2 regions of the Pseudoduganella sp. OTU4001 genome follow, and region 1 is predicted to be linked to the other one. Evidence: predicted binding sites of a transcription regulator. Region 1 holds the regulator's gene; the other holds the start of a gene.
What was found. Region 1 encodes LexA, which represses DNA repair genes until DNA is damaged. Its sites were predicted from a motif close to ACTGTATNNNNATACAGT; they were not measured.

Region 1 (3,412 bases):
TGGCCGCCGGCTCAAGCTTTACTGACGCCGCGCAAATCGCCCTGGCCCGGCCGCTGGCATGCTGGGCCAGGGACCGCCCCGACCTCGCCTGGAAGCTTGTCGCCAGCCGCTCCCCGGAGGCTTTTCTGCGCCTGTTCTTTCCCGATGTCGCCGAAGCCGTCGACTGGGTCCGGGGATATTGGCTTCCAGACCACGAACTAGCTCCCGACAACGTGGCAGCCCATCCACGCCACCCTGATGTGGTGATCCTGGCATTTGACAGCGCACCGGACGCATAAAGACCGAACGCAGCGGGAGCTCTCCAAGCAATGGCTATGGCATCTGATGCATAAAAAAGATGGCACCTGGACGAACTTTTTGTACTGCAGGTGGTCTTAGGTCACCGTTTCGCTTCCCTGCCTGAATCCGCACTTCACAGCCTGAACCGGGCAAGTCCTGCTCAACTGGACGCCCTCTCCCTCGCAATGCTTGATGCGCGGACTCTCGAGGAGGCGTTAGAGACAGCCGGCCTAAACGCCTGATGCCTCCCCCTGCGGCGCCATGGCGGCCTGGCGATCGCGGGCGGACTGCAAAATACCGATCAGGAATCCCAGACCGGCCGCCAGCCAGATGACGGAGGCAATGACGTCGAAAGTCCAGACGCGGTTGGGAAACTTGTACAAATACGGCAACACCAGCAAGCCGCGCAGCAGGCACACCGCGGCCACCGTGCCCTGCACCATCTGCGCAAACGGCAGCCAGCGCAGGTAGCCGGCACCTGCCAGCGCGTACATGGCGCACACCAGCATCAGCAAACCAATCACCACCGCGCCGGCCGGCGCCAGCAATCCGCCGGCCTCGGCGGAGGCCACCACCTTGGGCGGCGCCTGCAGGAAGGCATACCACTCCGACCCCAGTAAAGGCGCCGCAAAATGGATCAAAGCGCCAAACAAAGAAATCCCCGCCGCCAGCAAGAAAGCAAACCGTCCCATCCTGCCCTCCAATGGTTATCGAATCGACATTAAGCCGAATATTTTCTGTCGATGCAACAAATTTGCTTGCAATTCGTTCCACACTGTACAAAAATACAGACTGTCTATATTCACAGTTCACCATAGCGCCATGATCAAGCTCACAGCACGCCAAGAAGAGATCCTCAACCTGATCAAGGAAGCGATCGAAAACACCGGTTTTCCTCCGACCCGCGCCGAAATCGCAGCCGAGCTGGGCTTCAAATCGGCCAACGCGGCGGAAGAACACCTGAAAGCGCTGCAGCGCAAAGGCGCCATTGAAATCACTGCCGGCACCTCGCGCGGCATCCGCCTGACCGGCAACTTCGGCGGCACCGCCACCGGTACCGGCGCAGCGATCGCCAGCACCGGCGCACCGGCTGCGCGCGGGGCGGCGCGCGCCAAAGTCGAATTCGACGATATGCCAGCCGTCCCGGCCGGCATGCTGGTCTCCCTGCCCCTGATCGGCCGTGTCGCCGCCGGTTCGCCGATCCTGGCGCAGGAAAACCTGGAAACCACCTACAGCGTCGACCCCAAGCTGTTCTCCGCCAAGCCCGACTTCCTGCTGAAAGTACGCGGCGAATCGATGCGCGACATCGGCATCATGGATGGCGACCTGCTGGCCGTGAAGAAAACCGACACCGCCCGCAACGGCCAAGTGGTGGTAGCCCGCATCGGCAACGACGTCACGGTCAAGACCTACCGCAAGACCGGCAGCACCATCGAACTGCTGCCGGAGAACCCGGACTTCAAGGTCATCACCGTCACCCCGGAAGACGACTTCGCCCTGGAAGGCCTGGCCGTCGGCCTGATGCGGACCTGGCACTGATGATCAAACTGTATGGCAGCGCCGAATCCGGCCACACCTTCAAGGTGCGGCTGCTGCTGGAAGTAGCAGCGCTGCCATACGAATACGAAGAAGTCGACCTGCGCATCGACCGTGAGGCGCGCCCCGAACCTTTCCGCAGTCTCGCCAAATACGGCGAAGTCCCATTGCTGGTGCACGACGGCCAGCCCTACGTCCAATCCAACGCCATCCTGCTGCACCTGGCGCAGCACACGCAAGCCTTCGGCGGCGAAACGCCGGAGCGCCTGGCGCGCTGCCGCGAATGGCTGTTCTGGGAAGCCAACCGCATCGGCACCTGCCTGCCCCACCTGCGCTTCGGCCAGCGCTTCGACCCGCAAGGCTATCCGCCCGGCGTACTCGAATGGATGCGCACCCGCTTTGATGCCGACATCGCCCGCCTGGATGAAGAACTGTCCGACGGCCGTGCCTTCCTGCTTGGCGATTCGCCCAGCATCGCCGATTGCGCGATCTGCGGCTATATGTTCTGGCCCGAGCAGGCCGGCGTCAGCTACCCGCCGCAGGTGACGGCATGGCTGGAGCGCATCCGCGCCCTGCCCGGCTGGCGCCATCCCTACGACATGCCCGGCGTCATCCCGTTTTAAACGCCCTGCTCCCTTATTTTTGCAGCCTGTCGCAATCGCGTGCAGCGCGCGCGGCAACAACGTTACTCTTCTTGCATGACAAATAAGTAAGGAGATAGCATGTTCGTCCGCCGCATCGGTTCCATCCTCTGCACCCTCGCCTTCGCATCCTCGGCCGCCTACGCCGCCGCCCCGCAGCAGCAATTCGCCAGCATGGGCGACCTGCAGCTCGAAAACAAGACCACCATCAACGACTGCGCCATCGGCTACCGCACCATCGGCACCCTGAACGCCGACAAATCCAACGCCATCCTGTTCACCACCTGGCACACCGGCACCAGCCGCGATGCCGCCGGACTATTGGCCAGCGGCGCCCTGTTCGATCCATCGCCCTGGTACATCATTGTCGTCGACGCGCTTGGCAACGGCGTCTCCTGCTCCCCATCGAACAGCAAAACGCAACCCGGACCCGCCTTCCCGCAATTCTCGATGCGCGACATAGTCGCCAGCCAGCACAAGCTGCTGACCGAAAAACTCGGCATCCAGCATGTGCGCGCCGTCATGGGTTACTCGATGGGCGGCATGCAGGCATTCCAGTGGGCTGTCAGCTATCCCGGCTTCATGGATGTCGCCATCCCGATCGCCGGCACACCGCGCCTGACCGCTTCCGACATGCTGTTCCTGCGCATCGTTGAAAAGTCCGTGGTCGACGAACCGGCATATGCCGGCGGCCGCTACGCCAAGAATCCCGCACTGCCGATGTATAACCTGCTGTTCGCCATGAACTTCGACAGCCCCGCGCACCGTTCCGCACGCACCGCACCGAAGGATTTCGAAAAATTCTTCCGCGAGAGTGCAGCCTCCGACAATGGCGGCACCGACGCCAACAACTCCCTGTGGCAGATCCGCGCCGTGCTGGGCCACGACGTCGCGCAAGGCGGCCAACTCGAAGACGCGGCAGGCCTTGCCAGGGCGCGCATCCATGCGATCAACGC
Region 2 (3,412 bases), on a different contig from region 1:
ATCGCCGCGCTGGAAAAATTCGGCTACGACAAGCTGATGGACCGGCTGAACGAACTGCTGAAAGAGCAGAAAGAGCGCCACGAAGGCGGCAACAAATGGATCGGCAGCGGCGGCACCTCGCCGTTCGGTAACGGCGGCACCAATCCGGAAGGTATCCGCATCGGCGGCAAGGGCGGCAACCGCACGGCAGTGAAAGTGTGGGAGCAGCGCACCTACAAGGACTACGACGGCGACCGCGAGCTGGGCACGCGCAATATCAAGGTGGCGCTGCGCCGCCTGCGCAAGTTCGCGCGCGAAGGCGTGGCGGAAGAACTGGCGCTGGACCAGACCATCCGCGCCACCGCCAACAACGCCGGCTACCTCGACATCAAGATGCAGCCGGAGCGCAAGAACAACGTCAAGGTGCTGATGCTGATGGACGTGGGCGGCACCATGGACGACCACATCGAACGTGCGGAAGAACTGTTCTCGGCGGCCAAGACCGAGTTCAAAAACATGGAGTTCTATTACTTCCACAACTGCGTGTACGACTACCTATGGCGCAGCAACCGCCGCCGCAACGCCGAACGCTTCGCCACCTGGGACGTGCTGCGCAAATACCCGCCGGACACCAAGCTGATTTTTGTCGGCGACGCCACCATGAGCCCCTATGAGGTCTTGCAGCCCGGCGGCTCGGTCGAATACAACAACGAGGAAGCCGGCGCCGAGTGGCTGAGCCGCTTCACGAACCACTTCCCCAAGTTCATCTGGCTCAACCCCGAGCCCGAAGGCGTGTGGCAGTACCGCCAGTCGATCTCCGTGATCAAGCAGATCATGAACAACCGCATGTTCCCGATCACGATCGAAGGCCTCGAACGCGCCATGCGTACCCTCAGTAAATAATTGTCCAACCCAAGGTGGACAAAAATTTCAGAGGCGCATGAATTTGCGGAGGACGGACTGCAGCTGGTGCTGGGCCAGGGGTTTGTCCAGCATGCCGGCGGCGCCGGCGGCGCGGGCGCGGGTGCTGTCGTAGTCGTGGGCGGATTGGGCGAGGAAGATGACTTCGGGCTGGCCCGGCTCGCTGCGCAAATGGGCGCACAGCAGGTAGTGGTCAATGATGGGGGCGGCGAAGTCCAGCAAGACCACGGCCACCGGTTGCTGACGGCACAGCGCCAAGGCGGCGACTCCGTCCACTGCCCACAATACGGCGGTTCCAAACTGCTTCAGCGATTGGCCTAACTGCTCGCTGAAATTGGCATTGGCGTCGACGCATAGCACGGCGCCCTCTCGGCGCGGCTTGCGCATCTTTTCATAGACGGCGGGATCGGTCAGGTCCAGGTCGAGCCGTTCGCGGCGGCGGCGTTCGGGCACCAGGGGCTGGTCGGAGGCCGACAGGCCGGCCAGCACTTCGGCGCGGCGCGCCATCAGGCGCGCCAGTTCGGCATACAACGCCGTCCATTGCACCGGCAGCGGCAAGTTTGCATAGGGCAGCGCCACGCCGGTGGCGCCGAGTACCAGGGCGGGCCGGATGTCGCCTGCCGCCAACGATGCAATGGCGGCCAGCGCTTTCAGTTCGGTGCCGTTGGCGAGGTAAATATCGGGATCGCGCAGGCTGTCTTCGGACAGGCAAAGATAGCTCGGTCCCTCTGCCGGCGCCCGCGCCAGGCCTTGCGCAAGCGCGCGGGCGGCGTCCTCCGGGAAGCCGACCAGCCTGACTGCGAACGGGTGCCGATCTGTGGTCATATGCGCATTTTAGCTCCCGGATTCCCTTGCGCCACCGGCCGTTGCGGATAGAATGCGCAGGCTAGATATCCGTCAAGACGGCAAATACTGTATATAATCACAGCACTTTGCATTACCAATAACACGTATGGCCACTAAAAAACCAGTTTCCGACTACAGCGAATCATCTATCCGCGTCCTGAAAGGACTGGAACCAGTCAAGCAGCGTCCGGGCATGTATACCCGTACCGAGAACCCGCTGCACATCATCCAGGAAGTGATCGACAATGCCTCCGACGAAGCGCTGGGCGGCCATTGCAAGAACATTATCGTGACGCAGAATGCCGACGGTTCCATCACCGTCGAAGACGACGGCCGCGGTATCCCGGTCGGCCTGCACCCTGAAGAAAACGTGCCGACGGTGGAAATCGTCTTCACCCGCCTGCACGCGGGCGGTAAGTTCGACAAGGGTTCGGGCGGCGCCTACGCCTTCTCGGGCGGCCTGCACGGCGTCGGCGTGTCCGTTACCAATGCGCTGTCCAAGCGCCTGGAAATCTCGGTGTGGCGTAAAGACGACGCCGGCAACGGTTTCCACCACCTGGCCTTCGAACACGGCGACCTGGTCGAGCCGCTGAACTCCCAGCCTGCGCCAAAAGATGGCAAGAAGTCCGGTACCCGCGTGACCGCCTGGCCGGATGCAAAGTATTTCGATTCGCCGCTGATTTCGCAGGTCGAGCTGCAACGCCTGCTGCGCTCCAAGGCGGTGCTGCTGCCGGGCGTGTCGGTCACGCTGAAGAACGCCAAGAACGGCGACGAGCAGACCTGGATGTACAAGGACGGCCTGCGCGGCTACCTGAACGAGCAGCTGGCCCAGACCACCGCCAACGGCGAGACCCTGATCCCGCTGTTCGAGGGCGAGCAGTTCGCTACGCCTGATGCGGAAGGCTTTGCCGAGGGCGAAGGTGCGTCGTGGGTGGTGGCGTGGACCGAGGAAGGCGCCGTGGTGCGCGAGTCCTACGTCAACCTGATCCCTACCCCGAACGGCGGCACTCACGAATCGGGCCTGCGCGAAGGCCTGTTCGGCGCGATGAAGAACTTCGTCGAGCTGCACTCGCTGCTGCCGAAGGGCGTGAAGCTGCTGCCGGAAGACGTGTTTGCGCGCGCATCCTTCGTGCTGTCGGCCAAAGTGCTGGACCCGCAGTTCCAGGGCCAGATCAAGGAGCGCCTGAACTCGCGCGACGCGGTGCGCCTGGTGTCCACCTTCTCCAAGCCTGCGCTGGAGCTGTGGCTGAACCAGCACATCGACTTTGGCAAGAAACTGGCGGAGCTGGTCATCAAGCAGGCGCAATCGCGCCTGCGTTCGGCGCAGAAGGTCGAGAAGAAGAAGTCTTCCGGCGTAGCGGTGTTGCCGGGCAAGCTGACCGATTGCGAGTCCGACGATTCTGCACGCACCGAGATCTTCCTGGTCGAGGGTGATTCGGCGGGCGGTTCGGCCAAGATGGGCCGCGACAAGGAGTTCCAGGCCATCCTGCCGCTGCGCGGCAAGGTACTGAACTCGTGGGAGACCGACCGCGACCGCCTGTACGCGAATAACGAGATCCACGACATCGCAGTGGCGATCGGCGTCGATCCGCACAACTACGGCGACTCGCCGGACCTGAGCGGCCTGCGTTACGGCAAAATCTGCATCCTTTCCGATGCGGACGTC

Region 2: AAHE99_RS10495 (DNA topoisomerase IV subunit B) is a predicted target of LexA. The motif match lies at 1,812-1,829, and genes of this name have one in related genera.

Annotation. Positions count from the first base shown of each region.
Region 1 is NZ_JASATG010000036.1:46,712-50,123, reverse strand. It holds gene AAHE99_RS22990 (hypothetical protein) at 510-971, opposite strand; gene lexA (transcriptional repressor LexA) at 1,102-1,818, shown strand; gene AAHE99_RS22980 (glutathione S-transferase family protein) at 1,818-2,438, shown strand; gene AAHE99_RS22975 (alpha/beta fold hydrolase) at 2,538-3,412, shown strand, end outside.
Region 2 is NZ_JASATG010000009.1:43,768-47,179, reverse strand. It holds gene AAHE99_RS10505 (vWA domain-containing protein) at 1-882, shown strand, start outside; gene AAHE99_RS10500 (response regulator) at 910-1,725, opposite strand; gene AAHE99_RS10495 (DNA topoisomerase IV subunit B) at 1,853-3,412, shown strand, end outside.